DNA from 4 places in the Brenneria sp. L4-2C genome. Region 4 is predicted to be linked to each of the others. Evidence: predicted binding sites of a transcription regulator. Region 4 holds the regulator's gene; each other region holds the start of a gene.
The links. The regulator PurR, encoded in region 4, represses purine synthesis genes. The targets are predictions, from matches to a motif close to CANGCAAACGTTTGCNTG.
Positions count from the first base shown of each region.

Region 1: the regulator PurR is predicted to act here: its motif matches at 1,029-1,046, upstream of purT (formate-dependent phosphoribosylglycinamide formyltransferase).
Region 2: the regulator PurR is predicted to act here: its motif matches at 1,095-1,112, upstream of gcvT (glycine cleavage system aminomethyltransferase GcvT).
Region 3: the regulator PurR is predicted to act here: its motif matches at 1,034-1,051, upstream of ABRZ26_RS10575 (NCS2 family permease).

Region 1 covers NZ_JBEIAC010000001.1:550,019-552,226, forward strand. The annotation lists gene ABRZ26_RS02625 (S9 family peptidase) at 1-874, opposite strand, end outside; gene purT (formate-dependent phosphoribosylglycinamide formyltransferase) at 1,089-2,208, shown strand, end outside.
Region 2 covers NZ_JBEIAC010000005.1:185,369-187,576, reverse strand. The annotation lists gene gcvT (glycine cleavage system aminomethyltransferase GcvT) at 1-1,049, opposite strand, end outside; gene ABRZ26_RS10375 (alpha/beta hydrolase) at 1,479-2,208, opposite strand, start outside.
Region 3 covers NZ_JBEIAC010000005.1:227,199-229,406, reverse strand. The annotation lists gene ABRZ26_RS10575 (NCS2 family permease) at 1-921, opposite strand, end outside; gene lpxP (kdo(2)-lipid IV(A) palmitoleoyltransferase) at 1,344-2,208, opposite strand, start outside.
Region 4 covers NZ_JBEIAC010000001.1:14,913-17,120, forward strand. The annotation lists gene cfa (cyclopropane fatty acyl phospholipid synthase) at 1-316, opposite strand, end outside; gene purR (HTH-type transcriptional repressor PurR) at 667-1,698, opposite strand; gene cydH (cytochrome bd-I oxidase subunit CydH) at 2,075-2,164, shown strand.

The DNA.
Region 1 (2,208 bases), 540 kb from region 4:
AGTTTTTCCCTTCCCGGTTGGAGCGCAGATAAAACGCGTCCCGATAGTGGTCTACGCCATACTCATGATCTTTACGCCGGTCGATGAATACCTGCGGCGCCGCATCGCACTGCGCCGCATCAATCAGCAGCACTTCCGTACTGGTGGTGCTGCTGAGATAAATCGTGATATAGCGTTCCGAAGTCGTCTTGCCCAGGCCGACATAGTAGGTATCATCCTTTTCTTCATAAACCAGCTCATCGCCTGCCGGATCGCTGCCCAGCCGATGGCGATAAACCTGGTAGGGCAGCAATGTTTGCGGGTGTTTGCGCACGTAGTAGAGAACGCGGGAATCGGCCGACCATTCCGCCCCGGAAGAGACTTTCTCAATAACGTCGGGCAACCATTCGCCGCTTTTCAGATCGCGAAAGCGAATGTCATACTGCCGACGAGAGAGAAAATCTTCCGATAACGCTAAAATCTGATTGTCAGGGCTGACTTCCAATAGCCCCAGGCTATAGAACTCATGATTTTCCGCCCGCTGATTTGCATCCAGCAGCGTTTCCCATTCATCCGTCGCCTGCTCGGGCTGACGCCGGTAAATAGGGTATTCCTTCCCCGGTTCATAGCGACTCTGATAGCGGTAGCCATTTCTGACATAGGGAACCGACATATCCTCCGACGGTATTCGGGCGACCATTTCCTGATAGAGTGATTGTTTCAGTTCTTCCTGCGGCGCCATCACCGCACCGCTATAGTCATTCTCCTGCTGAAGATAGGCCAATATATCGGGATCGGTCCTTTCGTCGTCGCGCAGCCAGTAGTAGTTATCAATGCGTGTGTCGTTATGGATAGTCAACGGATGCGGTCTTTTTGCTGCTTGCGGTGCGATCATAGTGGTCCTTCTGCTGTTAAGTAACGCCGGTGGTTCAGGGATAAAACCTTCTGAAATCAAGAGTGGCACGATTACCCGGCGATGCCAAGCCGAGAGGAATGATTGCCGTTGCGTATCTGCGACGGCGTGATGCGTCGCCGTCGCCTCGGATGCGTACGCAAACGTTTTCGTTTATACTGCGCCCATTTTTCACAATCAGATCAGGTATAGCACTATGTTAACGATTGGAACCGCCCTGCGTACTGATGCCACGCGCGTGATGCTGCTGGGCTCCGGCGAGTTAGGCAAAGAAGTGGCGATCGAGTGCCAGCGGTTAGGTCTGGAGGTTATCGCGGTCGATCGCTATGCCGATGCGCCGGCCATGCAGGTCGCGCATCGAAGCCATGTCATTAACATGCTGGACGGTGAAGCGCTGAAGGCATTGGTTGAAGCTGAACGCCCTGACTATATCGTGCCTGAAATTGAGGCGCTGGCCACCGATATGTTGGTAAAGCTTGAACAGCAAGGACACCGCGTCGTACCCTGCGCGCAGGCGACCCTGCTGACAATGAATCGCGAAGGTATTCGCCGCCTGGCCGCCGAAACTCTGGGCGTTCCCACCTCCCGCTACCGCTTTGCCGATAGCGAAGCGAACTTTCGCCAGGCCGTGGCGGAAATCGGTTATCCCTGCATCGTGAAACCGGTGATGAGTTCATCCGGCAAAGGGCAAAGTCTGATCCGGGAAGCCCGGCAGTTGGATAAAGCCTGGCAATATGCTCAGCAAGGCGGGCGTGCCGGCGGTGGACGGGTTATCGTTGAAGGTCTGGTTAATTTCGATTTTGAAATCACCCTGCTGACCATCCAGGCGGTGGATGGCATCCACTTCTGCGCCCCGATCGGCCACCGCCAGGAAGATGGCGATTACCGCGAGTCATGGCAACCGCAGCAAATGAGCGAATTGGCGCAGACGCGGGCGCGGAAAATAGCGGGCGACGTGGTTAAGGCGCTCGGCGGCTACGGGTTATTCGGCGTTGAATTGTTCGTCTGCGGCGACGAAGTGATTTTCAGCGAAGTTTCCCCGCGCCCGCATGATACCGGCATGGTGACGATGATCTCTCAGGATCTGTCAGAATTCGCGCTGCATGTGCGCGCATTCCTCGGGCTGCCGATCGGCGCCATTCGTCAGTACGGCGCCGCCGCCTCTGCGGTGATCCTGCCCGAACTGGAAAGCCGGAATGTTCGCTATCAGGGGTTAGAGAACGCGCTGCATCCCTATACGCAGATCCGTCTGTTCGGCAAGCCCGAAATCAGCGGTAAACGCCGTATGGGCGTTGCGCTGGCCAGCGCGCCGACCG
Region 2 (2,208 bases), on a different contig from region 4:
TGCACCGGGAGTTCACGGTTACGGATCTGGACAATCGCCTGTTCGCCGATCCCGCTCGGAACGCGCGCCAGCGCAATACTCAACCCCAGCGTGGGTGAAAAAGAGCCGCTGGTAATCACGCCTTCCCGCATCACGCCTTCGCTATCGGTAAAACGTACGGGTAACTCATTGCGCAACACGCCTTTTTCGGTCATCACCAAACCGACCAACTGCTCAGTGCCTTTTTCACGCTGCCGCTCCAACGCTTCACGCCCGATAAACTGGCGTTCTTCCGGCTGCCAGGCGATGGTCCAGCCCATATTGGCGGCCAGCGGCGAAACGCCTTCGTCCATATCCTGTCCGTAGAGGTTCATGCCGGCTTCCAGCCGCAGCGTGTCGCGCGCGCCCAATCCGCATGGCTTAACCCCGACGGACAGAAGCTGTCGCCACAACGCGACAACCTGCTCCTTCGGCAGCGCGATTTCATAGCCGGCTTCACCAGTATAACCCGTTGTCGCGATGAAAAAATCGTCGACCTGAACGCCGAAAAACGGCTTCATACCTGCGATTTTCGCCCGCTGGGCCTCGTTGAGCAGACGCTGTACCTTTGCCTGCGCCTGCGGCCCCTGCACGGCCACCAGAGCCAGATCCTCGCGTTCGCGGACATCGACCATAAAAGGCTCGGCGTGCCGGACGATCCAGGCTAAGTCTTTCTCACGGGTGGCCGAATTGACCACCAGACGAAAATAGTCTTCCGTCATGAAATAAACGATCAGATCGTCGATAACCCCGCCGGAGGCATTCAGCATACCGGTATAAAGCGCTTTGCCGGGCTGGGTGAGTTTGGCGACATCGTTCGCCAGCAGATAACGCAGAAACTCGCGGGTTCGCACGCCGTGCAAATCCACGATGGTCATATGAGATACATCAAACATACCGGCATCACGACGTACGATGTGATGCTCGTCAAGCTGAGAGCCGTAATGCAGCGGCATCATCCAGCCGTGAAAATCAACCATTTTGGCACCGTCCGTCAGGTGCTGTTGATACAACGGAGTCTGCTTAGCCATGTCTTCCCTCTGTTCGTAGCTCTGCGTTCGGGCGATCGCCACCGCCGCGCAAACGATATCTTGATAATGAACTTACCACCGAAACGTCGGTTAAACTATCCCCACAGGCATAAGATAATCTATATGGAAAATGCTTCGACCCATGCAAGGTGAAACCACCGACAATAGATAAATCCTCCAAAAAATAATCACTCACTGGCATAAAACCAATGCAATTTGGAGAAAAGATGAAATCATTGATATGAAAAATGGATTGTCTGCCGATCGCCAGCGCAAAGAAAACGCCCAACGCATTATTTAAACTAATGCGAAAAATGCAGCAAAATTAGATTATTTCAACCAAAACGCCGCCTGGCATAAACAGGGTATTGAAATGAAGGCGCGCTCTCCACGCCCTTAACAGATCGACTTATCCGGCGGCGTTTTTGGTTATTGCGGGATCTTTCCGTCAATACGCTGCATCAGATAAGGGAAAAACGGATTGGAGGACAATCGCAGCAGGGTGTCCAGATCCACGACCAGCACCGAACGCTCGCCCCGCGCCGCGATCGTCCCCAGCGGCAGGCCGAACTCGCGGGGATTCTGCGAAAAACGGCCATACAGGGAGTCCGTATCCGGGAAAGGCAGAGCGACGTGCGAGAGCGAGTACACATCGCGCGGGTAATCAATCCCCAGCGCGCGGGAACCGCCCTGCGCTTCTCCCGCTTGTACATCGAAGGCGACGGCATGCGCGCTGTCCGGGGCGGCATTGGTGATTACCGTCGTGTCATAGCGGCGCGGCGCGGGCGGCAACAGTTGGCTGGCGGCGCGATCCGCCGAATCCCGCAGCAGCGGTCCGAAATTGATAGTGCGATTGACGTCAAACAGCACCAGTTGGCTGCCGTTCGCCGGCAAGAGATTATAAAACGACGAGATCACCGCCTGCGTGCTCACCGTAAAATCCATCACCGACTGAAAAGTCAGCACCGGCGGCAATTGTTGCAGCGTATGTTGCTGCGCTTTACGGGTGAGCTGCCCCTGGAGTTCGTGGGTTAATAACCAGGACTGGCGAGCCCCGTTAACCGGAAACGAGTTATATTTGAATGGATTAAACTCCGGCAAAATACCCAGCCATGCCGATTTGGCGAACGCCGGGAATATCGCCGGCAGGCCGGCCAAT
Region 3 (2,208 bases), on a different contig from region 4:
GGACGTCAGGGCCTTGCCGCCATTGACGATTTGTCCGTCTTTATCCAGCAGATTAGCCTGACCGGCAACCGCGCGGATCGTGCCGGTCGCATCAAATACCGCCGTCATCACCAGCGCCAACACGCTGGGCAGCACGACCGGCTGCAACGCGCCCAGAATATCCAGACTGAAAATCAGAGAAGTGCCGTTTTCGTCGCTCAGACTCGGCCAGGCAAACCAGCCCTGATATTTCACATTCGGATCGAAGATCAGACCGAGAATGGAAATGGCGACGATCACCAGCAAAATGCCGCCCGGAACGCGACGCTTTTCCAACCCGATGGTGGCCGCCAACCCCAGCAACGCCATGATAACCGGGAAAGAAGTAAAGTCGCCCAGCGCCACCGGCAAACCATCAATCGGGTTTTTAATCACCAGACCGATGCCGTTGGCGGCAATAATCAGTAAAAACAAACCGATACCGATTCCGGTGCCGTGCGCCACCCCAAGCGGGAGATTGCGCAGGATCCAGGTACGGATCCCGGTGGCGGAAATGAGGGTGAACAAAACCCCCATCAGGAAAATCGCCCCCAACGCCACCGGAATGCTAATCTGCTGACCCAATACCAGACTAAATGCCGTGAAGGCGGTCAGAGAAATCGCACAACCGATAGCCATCGGCAGGTTCGCCCACAGCCCCATCAGCAGTGAACCCAATCCGGCGACCAGACAGGTTGCGACGAAGACGGCTGCCGGCGGAAAGCCCGCCTTGCCCAACATGCCCGGAACGACAATCACCGAGTAGACCATGGCCAGAAATGTGGTTAGCCCGGCCAGGACTTCCTGACGGACGTTGCTGCCACGCTGGGTTATTTTAAAAAATGCATCAAGCGCGCCATGCGGACGTGCCGCATCATCAGCCTGACGAGTGGTATTTGACATGCTGTTATCCCCTGAAATGCCATTATTATTAAGGTAAATCGTAGGCTGTTCGCCCAGTCTTGCGCTGAGTATGCGTCAGTACCGCCGACACACCCTGAACCCCGAGATTATGCACGCAAACGATTACCCCGTTCGCTGCAAAAAAGCAAAGTTTTGCCGAATTATTCGAAGCCTTTGATTATCCTGCTTCCCCGGCGTCCATTTCAACTGATCAGCAAGACTATTTACCTATCGCCAACGGCGAAATGAGGTTTACCGCGCGCCATTATCCGCTCAGCGTAAAATGGCTGCCCGCGGGCAGCCATTTTAGATGGTTGAGTAACTGAGCGACGAAATCAAAACGGCAGGAAGGGAATAGAAGAAGAAAAATTTGACCGTTCGACGCGCATTTCAAACTTTACCCAACAAAATCATTATTCCGATCAGGCATATAGCGAGACTTCCCCGCTCGGTCGCGTTTTAAAGCGGCGATGCAGCCAAAGGTATTGCTCAGGTGCGCGCATGATCTCTTTTTCCACCACCTTATTCATATAGCAGGCGGCTTCATGCTCGTCGTGGTAGGGGTAATCCTGTAATTCAGGCTGAATCACCAGCTTATACCCGGAAGCCCGCGGCTTACGGATTAAGACGATGGTGATCATTGACGGCTTCGCCAGGCGGGCAATCGTAAAGGTGCCGCTGGTGGTCGCCGCATTTTTCACGGCAAAGAACGGGGCGAAAATGCTGCCTTTCGGACCATAGTCCTGATCGGGAGCAAACCATACCACCTCTCCGCGTTTCAGCGCATGCACCATGCCGCGCAGATCCCGACGCTCGATCATCGCCTTGTTGGAACGCGAGCGGCCCCAGGTTTGCACCAACTCCATCACTTTATTGTTGTGGGGACGGTACATCGCCATCATCGGCTGACACAGCCCCATCGCCCTGCCGCCCAGCTCCAGCGACATAAAGTGAATGCCAATCGCCATCACGCCCTGCCCTTTGGCACACGCCTGCTGCAAATTATCCAGTCCCGATACATCAAACCAGTGGCGAACGCGGCGATCCGACCAAAACCAGGCCATCCCCGTTTCCACCAGCGCCATCCCCAGTGAAGAGAAGTTATTGACGATCATCGCCTCTCGCTCTTCAACTGAGATATTGGGAAAACACAGTTCAAGATTACGCCGGGCGATGGACACCCTGCGTTTTAGAAAAAGTCGGGAAAAACGGCCGGCGCTACTGCCGATTTTCATCAGTAACGGATAAGGCAGTTGAACCAACAGGAATAGAACGCCTAAACCAAAC
Region 4 (2,208 bases):
GTCTTGCGGCGGCAACGCGCAAAATGTCTTTCATATGATGGGGGACTTTTTTATCCAGACCGGCGCGTAATATGCGGTGAAAGAACATATCCAGCCGTTCGCATTCCCACCATCCGTCCATGTAGCTTTCACCCAATCCTAATGAGCCTTCACGCAACACGCGTTTGAAAAAATCGGGATTTTTAATCTTTATATCAAAAGGGCGGGAGCCGTTGATTTTGATATCGGCCATGTCCAGCATTTCACGCACAATTTGAAACCAGGAGTTGCCATGGCTCTCCAGTCCTTCTACATCCTCTATACACGATGAACTCATAATTTCTCCCTACCTTGCCGCTCACGGTGAAAACTGCAAGGAAAGCATAGACAATTTTTTACCCATTATCGGCATCGGTGGGTATCACCCATCGTCTACCCTCTGAATAACAAGAGGAAAATGAAGAGAAAAAGCCGGTACGCAAATACGTAGAGGCACTCATCCTTAAAATAAACGCGCACATCCAATATGCGCTCACACTATATAAGGATAGTGAATAAAGAGATTAATATGGTTGTTGTCGTCGAATTGCTGATCAGTTTAGGACTGCTTCAGCCAGGGTACAAGCATAAATTGGCTGAAGCAGCGTAGCGGCTAGAGGGTATAGCGGCAGATAAATGCGTGGGTGCTCAGGAATAACGCCGGTAATCGCGGAATGGGCCATCGGCGACGGAACGACGTTCTATCAGCGAAGGATGAACCTCAATAACCTGGGCGTCTTCGCGCTTACTGGTAATTCGGTCCAAAAGCATCGATAAGGCCGATTGTCCCAACCGTTCTTTCGGCTGGTGGATGGTGGTCAGCGCCGGGGTGAAAAAACGGGCATGACGAACATTGTCGTAGCCAATGACCGAGATATCCTGGGGAACGTGTAGCCCCAGTTCGTCCGCCGCGCAGATAGCGCCCATGGCCATAATATCCCCGCCGCAGAAAACCGCCGTGGGACGATGTTTCTGCGCCAGAATCTGGTGCATCGCCTTATAGCCGGATTCGGGTTCAAAGTCGCCCCGTACGATCCATTCATCGTGAATCTGAATATCGGCGTCGTGCAGCGCTTTTAAAAAGCCAAGATAGCGTCCGCTGCCGGTATTGCGCTCAAGAATGCCATGAATGGCGCCGATTTCCCGGTGACCGCGTTCGATAAGATAACGGCCCGCCATATAACCGCCTTCAAACGCGTTATCAATAATGGTGTCGGTAAAATCGCTGTGAGCCTGTCCCCAATCCATCACCACCATCGGAATACTGCGATAGTCTTCCAGCATGGCAAGGAGTTCGGGCGGATATTCCGCGCACATCACCAGCAATCCGTCGACGCGCTTTTGCGCCAGCATGGAAAGGTAGGCGCGCTGTTTATCGATGTCGTTATGCGAATTACACAAAATCATCGTATAGCCTTTGGCGTAGCAACCGTTTTCAACGGCTTCAATGATTTCCGCAAAGTAGGGCGCTTCGCTGGAGGTCGCCAACAGACCGATAGTCCTTGTATTATTCACTTTAAGACTGCGGGCCACGGCGCTGGGCGAATAGTGTAATTCTTTGATGGCGGCCCTGACGGCGGCTTTGGTTTCTTCGGCGACGAAACGTGTTTTATTTATCACATGCGATACGGTTGTGGTCGAAACGCCTGCGCGCTTTGCCACATCTTTGATCGTTGCCATGTAAAAGTGACTCCTAACCGACTCATTACAGTCGTATATATATTGTTAATCGTTTGCCTGCGTTTAACGTTCTCTTTCCAGATAAAAAAACAGAATTTTAGAAGGAGAATGCCGAATGTTATACCTGAAGGGGCAAGGCGGACTTTCTCGACCAATACGCGGCGTGTCGTCAAACAGCGAATTTTGTCCGATTTGACAGAAAAGTGAAAGCAGTAATTTATATTATTAGTGATACGCCGCCCTCAGTTTTTTCGGGCAAACCCGGCAACAGCGGCTATTGTTATACAAGATGCCGCTTTAGCCCGATGTTGAATGCAAGGCGCTAAAGAGGGTCAATATTTTCTTCTGATAATTCTTATACGCAAAGGAGATACCGATGGATGCCGACCTGAAGATTTCGCTGCTGGCCACCGTTGGGGCGCTGTTGCTGGTTGTCGTATTCAGTTTTGCCGCCGTATTGAATTAATTGAAACCAAGCGTTCGTTTTCGCCATCCGATCGGGCGCGTTTT